Regions from separate parts of the Paenibacillus sp. FSL E2-0177 genome, predicted to be linked through region 1. Evidence: predicted binding sites of a transcription regulator. Region 1 holds the regulator's gene; each other region holds the start of a gene.
What was found. The regulator Rex, encoded in region 1, represses fermentation and respiration genes when NADH is low (regulators of the CRP and FNR family bind a similar motif). The targets are predictions, from matches to a motif close to TTGTGAAATATTTCACAA.
Positions count from the first base shown of each region.

Region 2: the regulator Rex is predicted to act here: its motif matches at 2,825-2,842, upstream of MHI25_RS04065 (flavocytochrome c).
Region 3: the regulator Rex is predicted to act here: its motif matches at 3,528-3,545, upstream of MHI25_RS30655 (cytochrome ubiquinol oxidase subunit I).

Region 1 is NZ_CP150307.1:4,715,366-4,720,016, reverse strand. It holds gene dinG (ATP-dependent DNA helicase DinG) at 1-2,290, shown strand, start outside; gene MHI25_RS21040 (redox-sensing transcriptional repressor Rex) at 2,421-3,074, shown strand; gene MHI25_RS21035 (amidohydrolase) at 3,061-4,362, shown strand; gene MHI25_RS21030 (DUF5590 domain-containing protein) at 4,535-4,651, shown strand, end outside.
Region 2 is NZ_CP150307.1:900,376-905,026, reverse strand. It holds gene MHI25_RS04080 (aminoglycoside phosphotransferase family protein) at 248-1,117, opposite strand; gene MHI25_RS04075 (VOC family protein) at 1,152-1,541, opposite strand; gene MHI25_RS04070 (hypothetical protein) at 1,683-2,570, opposite strand; gene MHI25_RS04065 (flavocytochrome c) at 3,054-4,577, shown strand.
Region 3 is NZ_CP150307.1:6,885,577-6,890,227, forward strand. It holds gene cydD (thiol reductant ABC exporter subunit CydD) at 1-1,060, opposite strand, end outside; gene cydB (cytochrome d ubiquinol oxidase subunit II) at 1,060-2,076, opposite strand; gene MHI25_RS30655 (cytochrome ubiquinol oxidase subunit I) at 2,063-3,466, opposite strand; gene MHI25_RS30660 (cold-shock protein) at 3,689-3,916, opposite strand; gene MHI25_RS30665 (cold-shock protein) at 4,009-4,209, opposite strand; gene MHI25_RS30670 (trypsin-like peptidase domain-containing protein) at 4,629-4,651, opposite strand, start outside.

The DNA of each region.
Region 1 (4,651 bases):
CTTTGATGGTCTGCTGCGAGAGCGGGAAGCGGAAACGCTACAGCCCGAAGGTGATCTGACTTTCTATCGTCAATTAGCGCTTGCAGTAGGAGATTGGACGGAGTTAGCGCCACCTAGAGATGAGCATGCTGAGAATCCGCTAGCGAATTTATCTTTTACTGATTATATGGACGAAGTAACCAAACGACTTAAAGACACATTACCGCAGTATGAAAGCCGGGAAGCTCAGGATATTATGATCAATGAGGTGATGACGGCACTTGCCGAAGACAAACACCTACTGATCGAAGCGGGCACAGGAACCGGTAAATCGCTCGGTTATTTGTTGCCTGCCATTTATCAAAGCGTTCGCACCAATGAAAAAGTCATGGTCAGCACTCATACCATTAATCTGCAGGACCAATTGCGCGAGCGGGATATCCCTTTGTTAACGCAGGTAGTTCCTTTTCCGTTTAAAGCTGCTATTTTTAAGGGAAGAGGGCATTATTTGTGTCTGCGTAAGTTTGAGCATAAAATTAATAAGAAGGACTTTATAAGCCCAAGGGAAGATGCGCTTACTGCCGCTCAGATGATTGTATGGCTCACTCAAAGTGAATCAGGGGATGATGAAGAGCTGAATTTAAGCGGCCGGGGCGGTGACTTCTGGGAGACGGTGGCAAGCGATACCGATTCCTGTCTGGGCCGTTCTTGTCCTTGGTTCCGCAAATGTTATTATCATAGGGCCAAGCATGAAGCTGGGATTGCTGACGTGGTTATTACGAACCACTCCAAGCTATTCGCAGATGTTAAGGCTGGGCACCAGCTGCTTCCGGCTTACGAGCATCTTGTCATTGATGAAGCACATCATTTAGAAGATGTGGCTGGTAAACATCTTGGCATGCATATGAAGCATTTCACTGTGGCACACACGTTATCGCGACTGTATAAAGATAGCCGAAACGGACAGCTTCCTGCTCTGCGTCAGATATTACAGTCGTCAGGCAGTGAAGAGGCTTCAGAATGGAGCGGAGTCATCGATCGGATCTACCCGGATCTGCTTACCGTCAAAGAAACCTGGGATGCACTCAGCGACAAGCTGTTCAGCCTATTGCCGGAACGCAGTGATGCAGGGGCAGGAGAAGCGGGACAACTGGTTATGCGGTTGCTTCCCGCCCGTAAGCCGAAGGATTGGGATGAATTGGTTGCGCTAGAGAACACTATGAATCTGACGTTAAGCGACATCATCCGTAAGGGTGATAAAATGCTTAACGAGATGCGTGACCAGGAAAGCCAATCCTCAGCAGACAGCCTTGTTACTGATATTAGCGGTTTATTTAAAGATTTGGCTTCCATACGTGAGCAAGTAAGATTCTTTATGGGGCTGAATGACGATAATGTAGTATATTGGCTGGAGGCAAATGGAAATTACCGCAGCAAATCACTACAGCTGTATGCCGTCCCTGTGGATGTTAGCAGCCAGCTTAAAGAGTTGTTCTTCGATAAGAAAAAAAGCATCGTGCTTACCTCGGCGACGCTATCTGTAGATAAATCTTTTCAATTTATGATTGATAATCTCGGACTTAACGAAGCTGTAGAAGAGGGACGTCTAATGACCTCACTCCTTCCATCTCCCTTTAAGTATCGCGAGCAGGCACTGCTAGTTATACCGCGTGATTTTCCTAGTGTGAAGGGGAGTGTGGGCGATGCTCGATTTGTCGATACACTCGTACAGTCATTATCGGAAGCTGCTAAAACAACACGTGGGCGGATGCTGGTTCTGTTTACTTCTTATAAAATGCTGCGTCAGGTATATGATCCGCTTAAAGAGGCTTTGGCCTCACAAGAGATTACGGTGCTTGGTCAAGGCGTGGAAGGTGGCAGCCGGAGCAAGCTGATCCGCCGCTTTCAGGACAGTGCAGCATCCGTATTGCTGGGGACGAGCAGCTTCTGGGAAGGTGTAGATATTCCAGGTGAAGCACTGACTTGCCTGGCCATCGTGAGACTTCCGTTTCAACCACCGAATCACCCGTTGGCGGAAGCGAAGTCGGAGTTATTGCAGGCCCAGAAGAAGAATCCGTTCATGAAATTATCTGTTCCTCAAGCGGTTATTCGTTTTAAGCAGGGATTCGGAAGACTGGTTCGCACGGCGCAGGATCGCGGAATAGTTATTGTTTATGATACAAGGGTTATTGAATCTCATTACGGGAAGTATTTCCTTTATTCATTGCCTGGTCCCAAAATGGAGCATATGCTTACTGATCAAATGGTCCCTCGCATAGCGGAATGGCTAGAGGATGGCGGCGCTTCTTAAAACGCTCGTCTTCAGTTTAGCTCCTCCTTATCCTTAAGGGCGGTGTGTTACAGTACCGTCCTTAATAAGGAGAGGTAGACGTTTGAATATGGATTTTCACAAGAACATTACTATTTTTAGGAGGAAAAATATGAAATCGGATAAAATATCAGAAGCCGTTGTTCGCAGACTGCCTGTGTACTTGCGTTTTTTGAATGATCTCCAGAATCGCGAAATATTAACAGTTTCCTCTCAGGAACTTGGACAAAAGCTTGATCTTAATCCCGCACAGATTCGTAAGGATTTAGCATATTTTGGTGACTTCGGCAGAAAAGGTATCGGCTATGATGTAACGTATCTTATTGAGAAAATCCGTCATATCCTGAAGCTGGATCAACAGCTTAATGTAGCTTTAGTTGGAGCAGGTAATCTCGGACATGCCTTGTCTAATTACAATGCATATCTCAAAGATACTATGAAAATCACGGCTATATTTGATTCGTACGCTCCTAAGGTTGGACGTAAGATCAACTCCCTTACTGTGCAACCGATGGATGAACTAGGCAGCACAATTCGTGAGCAAGGTATTCGCATTGCCATTATTACCGTACCTGATTCAGAAGCTCAAAATGTAGCAGATATTCTCATTTCTTCTGGGATTGAAGCGATTTTGAACTTTGCCCCTGTGATTCTGAAGACACCACCGAATATCCGGGTGCATGCAGCTGATTTTACAACTGATCTGCAAAGTCTTGCTTATTACTTGCGGGATGGAAAGGAAGAAAGCGAACATGAACAACAATAAAACGATAATTAAGGGCGGGTATTTTCTGACTCCGGGAACGGATGAGCCGGTTCTGAGTGGATATATGACTATTGAAGATGATTTAATCACTTACATAGGAAAAGAAGAGCCTCAGATGGAAGCTGGAGTGCAAGTGGTTGATGGCAGCCGTCTGCTGTTCATGCCTGGACTTGTAAACACACATGGTCATGCGGCGATGTCTTTGCTGCGTGGATATGGAGATGATTTAGCGCTACAAGTGTGGCTTCAGGAGAAGATGTGGCCGATGGAGGAAAAGTTCACCGGTGATGATGTATACTGGGGAACCTCCTTATCTGTATTGGAAATGCTGAAGGGTGGAACTACGACCTTCCTCGATATGTATGATCATATGGACCGAGTAGCCGAGGTAGCTGAGTTATCAGGTATCCGTTCCGTATTGATGCGTGGTGTGATCGGCTTATGTCCAGAGGATGTACAGAATCACAAGCTTGCGGAAGCGATTTCTTTTGCCCGTAACTGGCATGGAAAGGCTGAAGGTAGAATTACTACTATGATCTCGCCGCACGCCCCTTATACTTGCCCTCCGGACTTCCTGGTTAAGTTCGTGCAGGCAGCGCATGATCTGGATTTACCGATGCATACGCATATGTCCGAAACGAAACGTGAAGTGGAACAAAATGTGGCGGATTACGGGTTGCGTCCTGTAGCTCACTTAGAGAAGCTTGGAATGTTCACACGTCCCTCGATAGTTGCACATGGTGTTCATTTAAATGATGAAGAGATTGAGATCTTGGCTCGCCATAATGTGGGTGTATCTCATAATCCGGGCAGTAATTTGAAGCTGGCTAGCGGAGTGGCTCGGGTTACTGATCTTCTAAAAGCTGGTGTGAAGGTGTCTCTTGGCACGGATGGCGCGGCAAGCAACAATAACTTGGATATGTTTGAAGAGATGCGGCTTGCAGCTCTCATTCATAAGGGTGTCAGCGGTGATCCAACGGCTGTTCCAGCTCCAGAGGCTCTGCGTATGGCTACAGAATATGGCGCGCAGTCCATCTTTTTAAATAATGTAGGCAGACTTGCTGTAGGGATGAAAGCAGATTTCATTGCTATTGATATCGATCAGCCACATTTGCTGCCACACACAGATCTGTTGTCTCATGCAGTTTACTCTGCTAGCGCTAAGGATGTTGAGCATGTGTGGGTGAATGGTAAACAGGTCATCAAGCATGGACAATGCTTAACCCTGGATGAGGAAGCTATCCGGCGTAAAGCGCAAGAAGCCTTCGAAGGTTTATTGAAGCGTTAAGTCTGGAGAATAACGAATAAATAATAGGCTGCGACTTTTTGCTTTTAGCAAAAGTTGCGGCCTTTTGTGTATTTTTAAGGCTGGGAAAGCTAGAAAATTATGAAATTTTGGATAAACGCGCGGGTGTGTTATATAATCAAAAAAGATATATTACTAGAAAGGGAGCTGTACCTTGAAGAAAAGGAAAAAATGGATCCTCCTGGGGTCAGTTCTGATTCTGCTCCTGGGGTTTGGACTTATCCAGTTCTATGCCTATATTATGAAAGATCAATGGAACGAGCGTGATATC
Region 2 (4,651 bases), 3.1 Mb from region 1:
CTGTCCAATAAACGCAAATAGACCGCCCACTCACAAAGGCATGCGGTCTATCTGTCGTGTCCTATTTGCTGAAGCCTACCGCCCTTAAAAGCGGCTATTGCCTTGGGAGTCGTGTTACAGCACGGCTCTCTTTGCATTTTACGTCTTTTCTACCTTTAATATACCACAAATAATTTAATAACGTAATAATGTACGGTGTTACATTACATTTCCAATCTCCCAGAAAATCCATCCATCCTTGCGTACATCAGAACAATTTACTATCCATCTTTTTTAAAAACCGATTATTAGCGATTAAGCCTTTCACTCTTTTCGTTGTATTAGGCCCTTTCGGTGTGCTACCTCTTCTATTCAGCAAAATCCACCGTAGACATGCCCAAGCTTCAAAGATCTCAAGTTCTTCCTGATCCATATCATTTTCCAATAGATAAGCAGTTCGGAACACATCAGCATAACGCTCAGAGATATATATTTTCAGCAGAATAAGTGACCAGGCAAAATCATATCTAGAGTCTCCCAACTGGCCGTTCGTCCAATCGATTATGGTATATCGCTCTTTATCCTCCACTATATTTCCGATATGAAAATCCCCATGAATGATACAGTCTTGCTTCATTGGAGTTTGCTCAACAAGAGCAGTCAACACATTATAAATATCAGATTGTTCTTTGGCTTCAGGGAAAAAGTAGCCGATGAAATCGTATTTTGGCAGTTGTATATTTCCAATCTCTTCAACGCGAATCTTATGTATTTTTGCTAATAGGCTTGCGAGTTCCTTCATTTTCCTGGTATTCATTTTATGAATAGGGGTTCCGTCAAAACTTGTTAACAACACCTTATGTCCCTCCGGATTGATTCCCCAGCCCACTGGTTTAGAGACGGCTACTCCTCGTTCGGATAGAACATCCAATAAACGATATTGAAACTGGACATCCGGTCTGGATTCCTTATTCCATGTTTTCAGTACATAGCTCTCTTGATCAGAATTAATCCTCATGACCTCAGCTTCAAATCCTTGATCCATTGTATGCGCAGTTAAGCTGTCTTCCTGATTTAATAAGTCGTTTATGATTTCGTTGTGCTCTAGCCAATTTATGATAGATATAGGAGTTTTCAAAAATGGGTCTTCCTTTCGGATGATTGTATAGACTCTATGATTCTTCTGGAATGCCCGCTACGATCTCAAGCAAATTTCCTTCTGGGTCAGCTACAACAGATTCACGCAACCCATAGGGCTGCGAAATAGGTTCTTTTACAGGAGTCGCTCCTGCCTTTACCAGACGCTCAAATTCCTTGTCAACGTCCTCAGGTGAGGGAACGCCAAATGAAATTTCCATAGTCCCGTTTATCCCTCTGGGATAGGTTAGCTGTGACATATTCAGTGCATCCCGCTGACACAAATTAAAGAATACACCACTCTTCAGTTGAACCCCGGTAAATACGCCACCATCCCATTCTATAGCTATTTTCATGACGTCACGATAAAAGGTAACCATCTTTTCCATGTCTTTCACAAAAAAAGTGATCGCGCCGATTTCCATAAAATACACCTACTATTCTAAAATATTCCTTTTACGGTTATAGAAATAGTAACATAGGCTTTAAAATTATGAAATGAACTATAAAATAATAAAAAGCCCTGTAGAAACTCTACAGAGCTTAGTTACTGGGCAAAAGTATTTTTACAAATAACATAAAATAGATTGTTCTATCCAGTACATAAATACAGTATCCGGGCTTTCCTTTTCAAACTTTTTCATTTTTAAATACATATCCATTCCATCAGAAACATCATGCCATAAATCCGTAAATACAAAATCATATTTTTCCTTAGACATATGTTGTTCTGCATATTCGAAAGCATCTGCTTGGATAAGCCTGATCTTGTGAGCATTACTGAATTGTGGCAGTACATATTTATTAAATAAATCAATGACATCTTGATTTTTTTCAACAACCGTTATGCTTTCAACATTAACTTTTTCAGAAACCATATAAGCATAATAGCCAAGTCCAAGCCCAAATGTAAGAACATTCCCAAACGCTTTATCAACAGCTTCTTTCATTGTTTCTATTTCATTTGGTGTGATCGTCATCCATATTCTTTCATTCTCCAAGACAGCCGGGAACATGAATTCAGTTTGAAAAAAACCAACCTGAGGAATTTGTCTTCCCTCTTCTGTCCGGATGATATCATTGCAAACAAAACCTTCAAAAGGTTTATATTTTTCATATTTTAATTCACTATTATTAATCTTTATAGTTGGTATCTTGATATTTTTATAATATGGATTGTCATAATATTCATTTGCATCAAGCTTATGAAGCATATTGCTAAAATATTGGTTGAACAATTCCTTATCATCAACATTATCAACCGTATCCATCCCAAAAGCAGCAGCCAGCATTAAACCAAAAGCGTATTCATAAGATACACCACAGTTTACGATTTCTTCAATTTCTTCTTTGTTAATAAAGTCGGGGGTATTATTCAAATAGCGGCTTAGTAAAGCAAACACTTTATAGTTATCTTCTTTTACTTTTTCTTTTATTACGTTATTAAATTCCATATTCTCACCTATTAATTAGAATTTGTTTCTATGTCTCATGTTAGTCTTTCCAGATTGACTAGTAGGCAATACTCTCATTTTACCATTTAAAAATCCAGAAGAACAAAAACCGCTTTACTAATCCGTGACAGTTACCACTTCTACAGTGAGAAAATCTCACGCCAAATCTTCTAGTTATATGGTTTATGGTCCATTTTCCGCCTAATCCGCTCAATATTTCGTTACCCTATGTTAGAATAGACGACTTGTATAATTTGTGAAAACTTTCACTAATAGTCATGATTGATGGTATACTTAATAAGAAGATGAACTAAAGAGAATAACGATGGAAACTGTGGACGTAACCGTAGAAGATTTGAAGTTAGGAGAACAACAGCGACGCGCGCGCTTCTCCACTTCCAACTCCCTCTGATACTTCCTTTCTTTTTTGTCGGGTTCTTTTGGTACATCTTAATAGAGAAATATAAAAGTGGAGGGTTAACAATGAAAAAGAAAGCAGCTGGTGCTCTGAGTCTCGTCCTCTCTGTCATGCTCGTTATCGCAGGTTGCGGTAATGGAAACGACATGGTGAACGAGAGCAAGAGTAATAACAACGAGAAAAAAGAAGTTGAAGCCGTCTCCGGGGCATCTGAAGCAAGCTACACACCATTCGATCAATTAAAAGATAAATATGATATCATCATTGTCGGTGCGGGTGGTGCGGGAATGTCCGCGGCGCTTGAGGCCAAAGAGAAAGGCATGAACCCTGTTATTTTGGAAAAAATGCCGGTTGCCGGCGGGAACACAACCAAATCCTCTTCGGGGATGAACGCTTCTGAAACGAAATTCCAAAAAGAACAAAACATTGAAGACAGCAATGATTTATTTTATGAAGAGTCATTAAAAGGTGGCCATGACACTAACGACAAAGAAATGCTTCGTTTCTTCGTTGATAATTCCGCGAGTGCGATCGATTGGCTGGATTCCATCGGAATCCGCTTGAACAATATCACCATTACAGGCGGCATGAACGAAAAACGTACACACCGTCCTGAAGATGGCTCTGCTGTGGGACAATACCTTGTCAAAGGTTTAGTGAAAAACGTACAAGAGAAAGAAATCCCTCTTTTCGTGAATGCTGATGTCAAAGAAATCACTGAAAAAGATGGCAAAGTAAATGGCGTCAAAGTCCTCTTTAACCAAACAGAGGAAAAAACAATTACGGCAGATGCTGTCGTTGTAACCACTGGCGGATTCGGTGCCAATATGGATTTGATCTCCGAAGTAAGACCTGACTTGGAAGGCTACGTTACTACTAACCAAATCGGCAGTACCGGGGACGGCATCAAGATGATTGAGAAACTCGGCGGCACAACCGTCGATATGGATCAAATCCAAGTTCACCCGACTGTGCAGCAAGAAAAATCCTACCTCATCGGCGAAGCTGTTCGTGGGGAAGGCGCTATCCTTGTTTCCAGTGAAGGTACACGGTTCACCAATGAATTGGATACCCGTGATAAAGTAACAGCTTCCATCAATACACTGCCTAATAAAGCAGCTACGCTGGTCTTTGATTCCGGTGTTAAATCCCGTGTGAAGGCTATTGAACAATATGACAAAATGGGCTTCGTGATTCAGGCGGATTCCATCGAAGCTTTGGCCAAAGAAATCGGTGTTCCAGAGGATAAGCTGGCAACAACGCTTGATACTTGGAACAGCGCCGTTAAGAATAAAAAGGATGCCGAATTTGGCAGAACTACAGGAATGGACAATGACCTGTCCACTGGTCCTTTCTACGCTATTAAAATTGCTCCTGGGATTCACTACACCATGGGTGGCGTGAAGATCAATACGAACACAGAGGTTCTAAATAAAGACGGTGAAGCTATCCCTGGTCTGTTTGCGGCAGGCGAAGTTACAGGCGGCTTACACGGACAAAACCGGATTGGCGGCAACTCTGTTGCAGAAATCATTATTTTTGGTCGTCAAGCTGGGATCAAATCTGCTGAATTCATAAAAGCAAAATAAGTAGATAACGATACTATAGGCCTCACAGCAAAAAGCCCAAGCATCGGCAAGTTAGCCGCTGGCTTGAGCTTTTT
Region 3 (4,651 bases), 2.2 Mb from region 1:
CGCTAACGTCATTTAATGTGAGCACGCTATTCTCATGCCAAGTGAATATTTGTTCCGATGTTTTTGCTGCAGAACCGACAGATAGATCACCGTTAGGGACGATTACTTCAGCCTTCACCTCATCTTGATCTATAATGCTCTTCATTGCTTCAGCGGCTTCTTTCCCATCCAAAGTAGCATGGAAATCTGAACCTACCAATCTGACAGGCAGGAAATATTCCGGAGCCAAGATTAGAATCGTTAAGCCCGTAACCAATGTCATTTGTTCATTTACAAGCCGCAAACCAAGACTTACCGCTACAGAAGCTACTGACAGCATAGTGAAGAAATCCAGGGCGAACGATGACAAAAAGGCCACTCGCAGCGTACGCATGGTCGCCGAGCGATAACGATCGCTGACAGCAGCAATGCTGTCGCTATGACTACGGCTGCGTCCTAGGAATTTTAATGTTTCTAGCCCACGTAATGAGTCTACGAAATGATTAGATAATGTGCGATACGATTTCAATTGCCGATCCATTTGCTTACGGGCCGTCATCCCAATCAAAATCATAAAAACAATAATAATCGGCATAGTTACCGTAAGAATAATCCCGCTCGTAGTGTCCATCGTAAAGACGTAAATAAGCACCAAGATCGGTGTAACAGACATCCCTACCATTCTAGGAATGATCGCTTCCAGATACGTGCGGAATTTAGTTACCCCTTCCAGCACCAGTGTAACAAGATCCCCGGTTCCACGCCCGCCCACCATTCTAGGGCCAAGCTGGAAGAGCTTGTCCATCATTTCCCTCCGCATAGTGCTGCCCGTTGCTTCCGCGAAGCGGTAAGAGACACGGCTCATCAGCATAGCACAAGCATGGCGCACAAGAAATGCAAGAAGGAACAATAGCGCAGTGCCCCATTGTTCCTTCAGAGGTTCTCCCGCAAATAGCGCAGAGATGACTTCTGCCAGCGATTTAGCCAGCAGAAGTATGGACAAGCTTTGCACCAGGGTAAGGAAGCCTACAATCAGAAAGACTGGCTTAACTCCTTTATACCCAAGCAAGTTTTTATCCATTAGTATTCAAGATGCTCCTTCTCGTGAACCCGTTTATGAAAGACAAAGTAACTCCAAATTTGATATCCCAATACGAACGGAAGGATAGTCAGTGCCACAATCGTCATTACCTTCAAAGAGTAATGGCCCGAAGCCGCATTAGTGATCGTCAAATTAAAAGCTTGATCAATTGAACTAATCATAACACGCGGGAACAATCCTACAAAGATAGAAGTTACCGAAAGCGCCATTACTGCTCCTGTCATTCCAAAAGCGTAGCCATCCTTCTTCTTCGTCATGAAGTAACCGGACAGTACAAAGGCGATAACTCCCAGGGCTACAATAATCATAAGAATCGTTCCACGTTGCTCGAAAATATCCGTCATATTATAAGTCATAATCACAAAAGCAGTAAATAAAGCTGCGAGTGGGATTAGCAATTTTTGAGCCAACTTGCGAGCGCGAGCCTGTAGATCACCCACTGTACGTAGCGTTGTGAACATAAGACCATGCACCAGGCACAGAAGGACAACAGTAAGCCCTGCTACTACAGTGTACACATTCACGATATCTGTGAACCCTGCATACATTTGCATCTCCCCATCAATAGGCAACCCTTTGATAAAGCTTGCAAACACTACAGCCAAGAGGAATGGTGGAAGGAAGCTGCCGATAAAAATACAGGCATCCCAAGTTCTTTTCCAAGCCAATGAATCACGTTTACCTCTGAATTCAAAAGCGACACCACGCGCTATCAGAGCTAATAAGGCAAATACAAAAGGAATATAGAATCCACTAAACAGCGTTGCATACCACTCGGGGAAAGCCGCAAACATTGCACCCGCAGCTGTGATAAGCCATACCTCATTCCCATCCCAGAAGGGTCCGATCGAGTTAATCAGAACACGGCGCTCTGTATCATTTTTAGCGAGAATTTGTGTTTCCATCCCTACGCCGAAATCGAAACCCTCCAGGAAGAAGAACCCTATAAACAGAACTGCAATCAGCACAAACCACAATTCATTAAGAGATATCATGGGAACCCTCCTCGTTATATGGATCATTCGAATCGCCGTGATCGTTATCCATTGCATAAGGACCTTTTTTAATCACTTTAATAAACAATCCGACCAACACTAATCCTAGAATTAAATAAATCGTTGTAAAAGAAATCACGGAGAACAGAACTTGACCACTTGTAATATTAGGCGACACACTGTCTTCCGTTGTCATCAGTCCGAATACCGTCCATGGCTGACGCCCGAATTCGGTCATAACCCAACCGGCTGTATTCGCAATCGGAGGAAGCAACAAGCCCCATAACATAAACCGCATAAACCAAGTGTTCGGACGGTCCATTTTTTTGCGCCACATTAAGTACATAGCGTACATTCCCAATACAATCATTAACGTTCCTGCTAGAACCATGATCCGGAAACTCCAGAATGTCGTACGTACAGGTGGAATATAGTCACCGGGGCCATAGGTTTGCTCATACTCCGCTTGCAGCTCAAGCATACCTTTAACTTCACCGGAAAATTTACTGTATGAAAGGAAACTCAGCATATAAGGAATTTGAAATTCTCCACTACTAATTTGATTCTTTGGATCAATGTTTGCCCATACGGTCCAAGGTGCCGGGTCACCACTCTTACCCCACAGTCCTTCGGAAGCTGCCATTTTCATTGGTTGAGTTTCAACCAAATATTGCGCTTGGGCGTGACCAGCAACAGCTACACCAATAGAAGAAATAATCCCTACGATGGCTGCAATCTGAAAAGACTTCTTAAAGAAAGAAACCTCTTGTTTCTTCAATATTTTATAAGCACTAATACCTGTTACAAGAAAAGCACCTGTTGCATAAGCAGCCAGTACGGTGTGTGGGAATTCAACCAGCAATTGTCCGTTCGTAATAAGCGCGAAGAAATCGTTCATTTCTGCACGTCCATTATTTATCGCAAAACCCACAGGATGCTGCATAAAAGAGTTAGCCGCTAGAATCCAGAATGCAGATAACATCGTACCGAATGCTACCAGCCAGATGGACAGTAAATGTACTCGCTTGGACACTTTATCCCAACCGAATATCCATATCCCAATAAAAGTAGACTCCAGAAAAAAGGCTGCCAATGCCTCAACTGCAAGTGGAGCCCCGAATACATCACCAACAAAACGTGAATAATCGGACCAGTTCATCCCGAACTGAAATTCCTGCAATATCCCTGTAACTACCCCTACTGCAAAATTGATGAGGAATAGCTTTCCCCAGAACTGCGCCATTTTTTTGTACTCTTCATTACCTTTTCTAACGTACATTGTCTCCATGATTGCAATCAAGAGCGCTAGTCCGATTGATACCGGTACAAAGAAATAGTGGAATATTGTCGTCGACGCAAATTGTATACGCGACAGCATTACTGTATCCATATTTGTCCCTTCCTTCTCCCCTTTTCGTTAATTATATTCTGTCAAAAATTTAAACTTCTTTTTGTGATAAATGTCACATAAAGATAGTCATTTAACGGTGAAATTCAAATGATTTGTGACAAAGATCACAATTTAGCATAAAGAAAGCAAAAAAAATAAGACGGTTTACCCGTCTTGAGTGGTTCGTCGTTCTATTAAATGCTTGACTCATTTAGGTATTGGTTAGATGGAAATACCCTTCTTCAGCGATTTGAGATCGCCATTCGAATTAAGCAATTGGGGTAGCATCTTCGTGCTGCGAACCATTGGAGAGTCACATAGACGGCAAGAAGGCGCATGTTCAAATGCGAAATTATCCCTCATCCATCCGTTGCATCCCTCATTGGTACATGCCCAAATTGCGGTATTTTCTTCCGGTATTTCTTCCAAAGGTTTCTTCCGGTAGTTCATTGCCGTTCCTCCCATCCTGTAAGTCAATAGTGAGTAACTAGATATAAAAAGACCGTCCCAACTTTCACAAGCTGGGACGGTTTCTTCTATTATTACAGTTTTACAACGTTTTCGGCTTGTGGTCCACGGTTGCCTTGAACAACGTTGAATTCAACGCGTTGGCCTTCGTCCAAAGTTTTGAAGCCGTCGCCAGTGATTGCGCTGAAGTGAACGAATACGTCGCTTCCGCCTTCAACTTCGATAAATCCGAATCCTTTTTCTGCGTTGAACCATTTAACTGTACCTGTTTGCATGTGTGTTACCTCCACAAATTTAAATTAATATGTTCTTTTTATCTTCAAACAAAGAAAAAATTCACACATTGAAAAAGGTTGTATTACCAAATATGACAGCCCTTTTCAATGCGAGAATTAGGGACTAAATGTATGATTGATATCATATTACCACACCTGATTAGCAAAGGCAAGCAAGCATCCGAATATATCCGGTTTTGCCCTAATAAGTATTACCTTCCAATGTAAGGGCTGCCACTTAGTGTTTATTCCCTAAATAGATCCTTTTTCTGGCATAATTATCATGGTTTTAGAAAAATAGCTTTTCCAAAAACGTTACTTTCATCCGTTTTTTCAAGAAGGTACCCCCTCGGAATCGAAGGGGTAGTCCGCTCTACTTGTCGTAACTGCTATATCATTATATACCGACTTCCAGCATATTATTCCTGTGGTTTTTCAAGAA